One region of the Streptomyces sp. NPDC050549 genome, then DNA from elsewhere that is predicted to be linked to it. Evidence: riboswitches for the same ligand, from Rfam matches in the RefSeq annotation. Region 1 holds a riboswitch; the other holds the start of a gene.

Region 1 (4,603 bases):
CAGCACGCGCTCAAGGCGCGGGAGATCATGGACGACTGGTCGGCGAAGATGAGGGAGCACACCTCCGAGGACGCCGGGCTGCAGACCGCGTGGGCCGGGTCGACCTGGGCGCGGGCGGCGGAGATCGTGCGGTACGCGCCGGGAGCCGGATGGCCGGCGGACCGGGTCCAGCGGTTCGCGACCATGCTGCGCACCGCCTACCAGCCCGAGGTGACGAAGGACCTGCCGGACTACAACGGCAACTGGGACCTCGCGATGACCGACGCCGCGATCGGTATCGCCGTCTTCCTCGACGACCACAAGGCCTTCGACGCGGCCGTCGCCCGCTTCCGCGACCGCGTGCCCGCCTACTTCTACCTGGAGAAGGACGGCAAGGTGCCGCTCACCCCGGCCCGCTCCACCGTCACCACCCCGCAGAAGCTCACGACGTACTGGTTCAAGCAGACCACCTTCAAGGACGGCATCGCCCAGGAGACCTGCCGCAACTTCAAGCACGTCGGGTACTCCCTCGCCGCCACGGGGCACATCGCCGAGACCGCCTGGCACCAGGGCGTCGACCTCTACAGGGACGTCAAGGACCGGCTCTCCGCCGCCCTCGACTTCCACGCCCGCTACCAGCTGGGCGAGGCCGCGCCGGCCTGGCTGTGCGGCGGCAGGGTCGACCGGAACATGGGCCCTGACCTGGAGGTTCCGCTCAACCACCTGGAGAACCGGCTCGGCATGAAGGTGCCCGCCGCGCACAAGCTCGCCGAGACCACCCGGCCGGCCGGCAGCGACGACCTCTTCGTCTCCTGGGAGACCCTCACGCACGCCGATAACCCCGCCGACTGAAACGTGTGTGACATCGGACCCCGCGGATGGCGTATAGTTGGGAACACAACGGCGCGGGGTGGAGCAGCTCGGTAGCTCGCTGGGCTCATAACCCAGAGGTCGCAGGTTCAAATCCTGTCCCCGCTACTCAAGGCCAAGGGCCGGAATCCAGAACATGGATTCCGGCCCTTGGTGTTTCTCCGGCCCTTGGCTTTTTCCCGCCCCGGTCGGCCCACCCCGCTCGCCGCCCGCCCCCGGCCAGGAAAGACTGGACACGTGGAGGAGGAGGGTCCGTATGTGCGAGCCGGCGGGCGTCTGCCCGGCGATCCCGTGCCCGACCCCGGCCTCGGCCCCGACGAGGGACGGCGGACCGCCCGCGTCCTGGCCCTCGTCCGCCGGCTGCCCGCGCTGCTGCTGATCGTCGGGGCCTGCTACGACTACCTCACCCCGCAGGACTTCACGGCGGCCCCGTTCTTCACCGCCGCCCCGCTCGTCGCCGCCCCGCTCTACTCCCGGCGCGACACCGTCCTCACCGGTCTGGCCTCGCTCGCCCTCGTTCTCGTCGTCCACGTCAGACTCGGCATCGTCCTGCGCATCGACGCGGTCACCGAGGTGGCCACCGTGGCCACGGTCGCCGTCCTGGCCGTCCTCATCAACACCCTCGTCCGCCGCAGCAGCGAACAGCTCGCCTCCGTGCGCGAGATCGCAGAGGCCGCCCAGCGCGCCGTACTGCCCGAACCGGCCGAGCGGATCGGCGGGTTCGAGATCGCCGCGCGCTACGAGGCGGCGCAGGAGGGCGCGTTCATCGGCGGCGACCTGTACGCGGTGCAGGACACCCCGTACGGCGTACGGCTGGTCGTGGGCGACGTACGCGGGAAGGGCATGGGCGCGGTCGCGGCCGTGGCCGTGGTGATCGGCGCGTTCCGGGAGGCCGCCGAGCAGGAGACCACCCTGGAGGCGGTCGCGCAGCGGCTGGAGCGGGCGCTGGCGCGGGAGGGCACCCGGCGGGACGGGCTCGACGCCTTCGAGGGGTTCACCACGGCCGTCCTCGCCGAACTCCCGCACGGCGACGGCGTCCTACGGATCGTCGACCGGGGCCACCCGCCGCCACTGCTCCTGTACCCGGACGGCGCCGTGGACACCCTGCTCGTCAAGGAGCCCGCACTGCCCCTGGGGATGGGCGAGTTGGGGTTCTGGCCCGACCGGGCCGAGGAGTTCGCGTTCCCCGGCGGCGCCACGCTGCTCCTGTACACCGACGGCCTGTCCGAGGCCCGCGACTGCCACGGCGTGTTCTACGACCCCCGGGAGCGGCTGGCCGGGCGGACCTTCCGCAGCCCCGAGGCGCTGCTCGGCATCCTCGCCAAGGAGGTGCGCCGCTATGCCGGGGGCGGGATGACGGACGACATGGCGATGATCGCCGTACGCCGTCCATGACCGGTCAACTCACCCGTTTTTCGCCGGTCATGGGCTCTTCGTCCAGCAAGGAAAGGTTAATGATCAAGCGAACGGGCTTGGAAACGGGCGCCCGTGTCTATTAACGTTCGATAACGCAGCACGGTCGTCCCAGCCGTCACAAGAGACAGCTCCGTGCGCACGCGCCGAATTCCGCAAGGGAACCGGGGAACCACCACCTTGGGGTGAATCGCTCGTCAACAGCCGTGGGAACACGGCAGGTTGACGCGCGTAGGAGACCTTCCTGCTCCGAACCCGTCAGCTAACCCGGTAGGCGAGAAGGAAGGAAAGGAGCACGCCCACGTGGCGTCCAACCAGGCTGCCCCAGAAGCCCCGTTCGTCTACGGCGGTTTCCGCCCCGACGAGGGCCCCTGGGAGGAGTGGAACCCCAGCGCGGAGTCCGTCCTTCCCAACCGCGGCAAGCACCGTGTCGCCAAGCAGCGTGGTGGCGGGGGATTCGCCCGCAGCTCCACCGTCCTGGGCGTCGGTGTCATAGCCGCCGTGAGCGCCGGCGGGATGGCCAGCGCCAACACCGGCAAGCCGCCCGTCTCGATCTCCATGCCCGACCTGCCCTCCGTGGGCCATCTGCTGGACGACTCCTCCAGCACTCCCAAGGGCTCCGCGACCGCGCTCAGCAGCATCGGCGTGACCACCACCGAGACCGCCAAGGGCACCTCGGACGCGGGCGAACTGCTGCGCAACCGGATCATGGAACAGGCCGAGCTCCAGCAGCTCCAGGTCGACGGCAAGTCCCAGGCCGCCGCCGAGGCCGCCGTCGCCAAGCAGGTCGACGCCGCCGCCGCGAAGGCCGAGCAGGCCGCCGCGCAGAAGGCCGCCGACGCGAAGAAGGCCGCGGAGGCCGCCGCCAAGAAGAAGGCCGAGACCGCGAAGCTCGCCGCGCTCGCCAAGCAGTACACGCTGCCGGTCGGCTCGTACACGATCACCGGCACCTTCGGCCAGGCCGGCTCCATGTGGTCCTCCGGCTACCACACCGGACTCGACTTCGCCGCCCCCACCGGCACGCTGATCAAGGCCATCCACAGCGGCACGGTCACCGAGGCGGGCTGGGCCGGGGCCTACGGCTACCGCACGATCCTCACCCTCGACGACGGCACCGAGCTCTGGTTCTGCCACCAGTCCTCGATCAACGTCAGCGTCGGTCAGAAGGTCTCCACCGGCGAGGTCATCGGCCGCGTGGGCGCCACCGGCAACGTGACCGGACCCCACCTCCACCTTGAGGTCCACCTCAACGGCGCGGCCACCGCCAGCGACCCGGCGCCCTGGCTGCGCAGCAAGGGCCTCAACCCGTAAGACCCCGGATACCCCCGGGGCATCCGCTGGAATATCCGGTTCCGGTCCGGCTGTTGGCGTAGGGCCTGACTTCCCTTCGCAAGCCGGGCCGGTCCGACCTGGAGATCTTTCCGCTGAACCTCGGCGGCAACGTGTTCGGCTGGACCGCCGACGAGGCGACCTCCTTCGCCGTGCTCGACTCGTACGCCGCCGCGGGCGGCGACTTCGTCGACACCGCCGACTCCTACTCGGCGTTCGCCCCGGGCAACCAGGGCGGCGAGTCCGAGACCGTCATCGGATGGGGGTCCCCCGGTCGAGCGAAGTCGAGACTGGGGGAGGACCAAGGCCCGCGGCAACCGCTCCGACGTCGTCATCGCCACCAAGGTCAGCCGGCATCCCGACTTCCCGGGACTGCCCGCCGCGAACATCAAGGCCGCCGCAGACGCCTCCCTGCGCCGCCTGGACACCGACCACATCGACCTCTACTTACACCCACTTCGACAAGGTCGAGGTGCCGGTCGAGGAGATCGTCGGCGCGCTGGACGAGCTGGTGAAGGCCGGCAAGGTGCGGTACATCGCCGCCTCCGACATCACGCCCGAGCGCCTCCAGGCCTCCCTCGACTTCTCCGACCGCGAGGGCCTGGCCCGCCATGTCGCGATCCAGCCGCACTGCAACCTCGTGTCCCGCGACACCTATGAGGGCGAACTGCGCGACATGGCCGAGCGCAACGGCCCGGCGGCCCTCCCCTACTTCGCCCTCGCGGCCGGCTTCCTCACCGGCAGGTACCGGCCCGGTACGGCCGTGGACAGCCCGCGGTCCGGGCGCGCCGCGCAGTACCCCGAATCCCGAGCGCGGCCAGAAGGTCCTGACAGCCCTGGACGAGGTCGCACAGGCCCACGACGCCTCCGTCGCGACGGTCGCGCTGGCCTGGCTCGCCGCCCAGCCCACGGTCGCCGCACCGATCGCCCCCGCCAGGAGCGTGGAGCAGCTGCCCGACCTGCTCTCCGTGGCCGAACTGGCCCTCACGGACGCCGAGATCGAGCAGCTGAC
Region 2 (4,603 bases), on a different contig from region 1:
AGGCAGTCTGTGGGGAAAAGCAGCGAGGGGAAGTGGGACCGAGGCCGCGGTCCGACACCCTTCTCCGGACGGTCCACGGGGCCGCTCCGGGCTCGCTTCACGTGTGGGAAACTGGTCTAGACAACCCTGAGACTCTGAAGGGCAGCATCACATGGCTGAGCGCCGCGTCAACGTCGGCTGGGCGGAGGGCCTTCACGCCCGCCCCGCCTCCATCTTCGTCCGGGCCACCACGGCCGCAGGTATCCCCGTGACGATCGCCAAGGCCGACGGCAACCCCGTCAACGCGGCCTCCATGCTCGCGGTCCTGGGCCTGGGCGCCCAGGGCGGCGAGGAGATCGTCCTCGCCTCGGACGCCGAGGGCGCGGACGCGGCCCTCGACCGGCTGGCGAAGCTGGTCGCGGAGGGTCTCGAGGAACTTCCCGAGACCGTCTGAACAACCCGCAATTGATGGTTGCGGTGTTTTCGCCGCAAAACCGATGTGCCGCAACCTCGAAGGGCTCGTCCGAATTACCGGGCGAGCCCTTCGCAATTCCATTTGCGGGCAGCAGAAATAATCCCCCGCGAATTACGCTCTCTTTGTATACGGCGCCCGTGTTAATGCCGGAGACCCGACATGTTTACGGGAGGTTGCGAAGTCCTCACACGGTCCGTGCCGTTCGCGCCGCCGGGAAAGCGCAGCCGGTGCGCGGTGCCCGCGCGCTCGGTGTGCAGGGCGGTGATCGCCCGCGCGCGCTCGGCGTCGCCGCGCGCCACTGCGTCCACGATCGCCCCGTGCTCCGCCCAGGACTCCACGGGGTTGGCCGGCGCGTCCACCACGTACATCCAGGCGATCTTGTGCCGCAGCTGGGTCAGCATCGAGGTCAGGGCGGGGCTTCCGGAGGCCTGGGCCAGCGTCTCGTGGAACCAGCTGCCCAAGGAGCGCAGATCCTCGCTGTTGCCCCTCCTGGCGCGCTCCTGGCCCAGCCTGACGAGGCCGCGGAGCACCTTGAGGTGGGCCTCGGTGCGCCGCTGGGCGGCCCGCGAGGCGCCGAGCGGCTCCAGCAGCATCCGCATCTCCAGCAGGTCGGCGGCCTCCTGCTCGGTCGGTTCCGCGACGCACGCGCCCGCGTGCCGCCGGGTCACCACGAACCCCTCCGCCTCCAGCGTGCGCAGGGCCTCCCGCACGGGGACGCGCGAGACGCCGTACCGGCGCGCGAGGAGTTCCTCCGTGAGCCGGCCGCCGCGCTCGTAGACACCGGCGACGATGTCGTCCCGGATCGCCGTGCATACCGAGTGCGCCGGAATACGCATGTCCGACCTCCGCCTTAATCCCCGTGAAACGTCGACGATTGACGTGTGTTCCGTGACTCTATTGCAATCAGCGGGAATTTCCGATGGCGGACCGGAATCCATGGATATTTTTTGGACAGAAGGGGTCCGGAAACGCCGAAAGCCCCGGCCTGCGGGCCGGGGCTCCGGGAAGTGCGGTAGTACCTCGTCAGACGTTGACGCCGTGCTTGCGGAGGTAGGCGACGGGGTCGACGTCGGAGCCGTACTCGGCGGTCGTGCGGGCCTCGAAGTGGAGGTGCGGTCCGGTGACGTTGCCGGTGGCCCCGGAGAGACCGATCTGCTGGCCCGGGGTGACCTTCTGGCCGACGGAGACACCGATGGACGACAGGTGGCCGTACATGGTGTACATGCCGTCGGCCATCCTGATCACGACTTCGTTGCCGTACGAGCCGCCCCAGCCGGCCTCGACGACGGTTCCGGAGCCCACCGCGTGGACGCTGGTACCGGTCGAGGCGTGGAAGTCGATGCCCGTGTGGGCGCCGGAGGACCACAGGGAGCCGCCGGTCTTGTAACCGGTGGACACATAGGAGTTGGCGACCGGCGCGACGAAGGTGTTGAGCCTCTTGCGCTCGGCCTCGCGGGCGGCGCGCGCCTGGGCCTCACGGGCCGCCTCGGCCTGGGCGGCGGCCTTGGCGCGGGCGGTCTCCTCGGCGAGCGTCTCGGCGGCGGCCTGCCTCTGGGCGACGGCCTGGGCGTCGATCTTCTCGGCCACGGAGTCGCCGATGGCGACGACGGGCGTGAGGCCGGTCTGTTCGGGGGCGGGCTCCGCGGCGAACGCCGGGGCGGCGGCCAGGGTGCCTACGACGCCGGAGGTGGCGAGAGCCGCGACACTCGCGGCGCGAACGGTGGTGCGGTGGGTCCGGCTCGGGCGACGGTGCTTCCCGGTGGCGCGGGTGAACGCCATGAAGTGGCTGGTCCTTTCCTTCCTTCTCGCCTACCGGGTTAGCTGACGGGTTCGGAGCAGGAAGGTCTCCTACGGACTCCCCCGCCACGCGCGCGGGCGTCCGATTCACCCCAGGGACTCATGTGGGTCCCCGGCTCCCCTGGCTCGCGCCGTACGGGGACTCGGCGATGACTGTCCGGTGCCGCGAGTGCGGCGCGGTGCCTGACGGACAGCCGGACCGACGCTAAGGGGGGCCACTTTCAATCCCCAAACGGATCACGGGTTTTGTTGCGCATGCCACAGGGCAGACGGGCAACCTCTCCCCCAATTCGGACAATAGGGAGCCCTGGTGACGCTTCAGTCACCAGGGCTCCCCCACGCGCGTGCCGCTACTGCGTCTACTCCGCCGGAACGACGGTCACTTCGCCGATGCCGAGGGCCTCGACGGGCTCCTTGATCTGCTCCGCGTCGCCGACGAGGATCGTCACCAGACGGTCCACCGGGAAGGCGTTGACGACCGCCGCGGTGGCCTCCACGGTGCCGGTCGCGGCGAGCTGCTGGTACAGCGTCGCCTGGTAGTCGTCGGGCAGGTGCTGCTCGACCTGGTCGGCCAGCGTGCTCGCCACGGCGGCGGCGGTCTCGTACTTGAGCGGCGCCACCCCGACGAGGTTCTGCACGGCGATGTCCCGCTCGGCGTCGGTGAGTCCGCCCTCGGCGAGCTTGCGCAGCACCGTCCACAGGTCGTCCAGGGCCGGACCCGTGTTCGGGGTGTCCACGGAGCCGCTGATGGCGAGCATCGACGCGCCCGTGCCGTCCGGTGCCGAGCGCAGCACCTGGCCGAACGCCCGCACACCGTAGGTGTAGCCCTTCTCCTCGCGCAGGACGCGGTCCAGGCGGGAGGTGAGGGTGCCGCCGAGGCAGTACGTGCCGAGCACCTGGGCCGGCCACACGCGGTCGTGCCGGTCGGCTCCGACGCGGCCGATGAGCAGCTGCGTCTGGACGGCGCCGGGCCGGTGCACGATCACGACCCGCCCGGTGTCGTCGGCGGTCACCGGCGGCACGGGGCGCGGCTGGCCGGCGGGGCCGGTCCATGAGCCAAGGGTGTCGGCCAGCAGCGCGTCCAGGTCGATGCCGGTGAGGTCACCGACGACCACGACGGTGGCGGTCGCGGGGCGGACATGCCGGTCGTAGAAGGCGCGTACGGCCCCGGAGTCGATCTTCTGGACGGTCTCCTCGGTCCCCTGGCGCGGGCGCGACATGCGCGCGCTCGCCGGGAACAGCTCCTTGGCGAGCTCCTTGGCCGCGCGGCGGGACGGGTTGGCCGTCTCGTGCGGGATCTCGTCGAGGCGGTTGCGGACCAGCCGCTCGACCTCGCTGTCGGCGAAGGCGGGCGCCCTGAGGGCGTCCGACAGCAGGCCGAGACCCTTGGCCAGGCGCGAGGCCGGGACCTCCAGGCTCAGCCGGATGCCGGGGTGGTCGGCGTGCGCGTCGAGGGTGGCGCCGGAGCGCTCCAGCTCGGCGGCGAACTCCTCGGCGGAGTGCTTGTCGGTGCCCTCGGAGAAGGCACGTGCGGTGATCGTGGCGACACCGTCCAGACCGGCCGGTTCGGCCTCCAGGGGCGCGTCGAGGAGCACCTCGACGGCGACGACCTGCTGGCCGGGGCGGTGGCAGCGCAGCACGGTCAGGCCGTTGCCGAGCGTCGCGCGCTCGGGCGCCGGGAAGGCCCACGGCCTGGCCTCGCCCGCCTGGGGCTGCGGGTGGAATTCCATCGTGGCGAGCTCGGTCACTTGGCCGCCTCCTCGTTCTCGTCGCCGGCCTCGGCCGCTGCTGCTTCGTCGTCGGCATCCTCGTCCGCGATCGGCTCGTAGACGAGCACCGCGCGGTTGTCGGGCCGCAGGCGCGCCTTGGCGACCTCCTGGACCTCCTCCGCCGTCACGTCCAGGACGCGCTGTACGGCGGTCAGGGCGAGCTGCGGGTCACCGAACAGGACGGCGTACCGGCACAGTTCGTCCGCGCGGCCCGCGACCGTGCCCAGCCGGTCCAGCCACTCGCGCTCCAACTGGGCCTGGGCGCGCTCCATTTCCTCGGCCGTGGGGCCCTCCGCGGCGAACCGGGCGAGCTCCTCGTCGATGGCGGCCTCGATGACGGGCACCTCGACGTCCCCGGACGTCTTGACGTCCAGCCACCCCAGGGAGGGTGCTCCGGCCAGCCGCAGCAGACCGAAGCCGGCGGCGACGGCCGTACGGTCGCGTCGTACGAGGCGGTTGTAGAGGAGCGAGGACTCGCCGCCGCCGAGGATGGTGAGGGCGAGGTCGGCCGCGTCGGACGCGCGCGTGCCGTCCTCCGGGAGCCGGTAGGCGCACATCAGGGCGCGGGCCGGGACCTCCTCCT

The links. A riboswitch is a leader RNA that binds a small molecule or an ion and turns the genes downstream of it on or off. The one in region 1 is predicted to bind cyclic di-AMP.
Positions count from the first base shown of each region.
Region 2: linked by a shared signal. The riboswitch ahead of AB0I51_RS45670 (M23 family metallopeptidase) and the one ahead of AB0I51_RS16680 (M23 family metallopeptidase) in region 1 are both predicted to bind cyclic di-AMP.

Region 1 is NZ_JBFAJD010000010.1:20,726-25,328, reverse strand. Features, by position in the region: gene AB0I51_RS16695 (alginate lyase family protein) at 1-831, shown strand, start outside; tRNA gene AB0I51_RS16690 (tRNA-Met) at 884-957, shown strand; gene AB0I51_RS16685 (PP2C family protein-serine/threonine phosphatase) at 1,087-2,244, shown strand; cyclic di-AMP (ydaO/yuaA leader) riboswitch at 2,397-2,554, shown strand; gene AB0I51_RS16680 (M23 family metallopeptidase) at 2,566-3,573, shown strand; partial or broken gene AB0I51_RS16675 (aldo/keto reductase) at 3,639-4,603, shown strand, end outside.
Region 2 is NZ_JBFAJD010000067.1:8,641-13,243, reverse strand. Features, by position in the region: gene AB0I51_RS45680 (HPr family phosphocarrier protein) at 152-433, shown strand; gene AB0I51_RS45675 (GntR family transcriptional regulator) at 595-1,290, opposite strand; gene AB0I51_RS45670 (M23 family metallopeptidase) at 1,478-2,233, opposite strand; cyclic di-AMP (ydaO/yuaA leader) riboswitch at 2,247-2,410, opposite strand; gene AB0I51_RS45665 (pitrilysin family protein) at 2,611-3,999, opposite strand; gene AB0I51_RS45660 (pitrilysin family protein) at 3,996-4,603, opposite strand, start outside.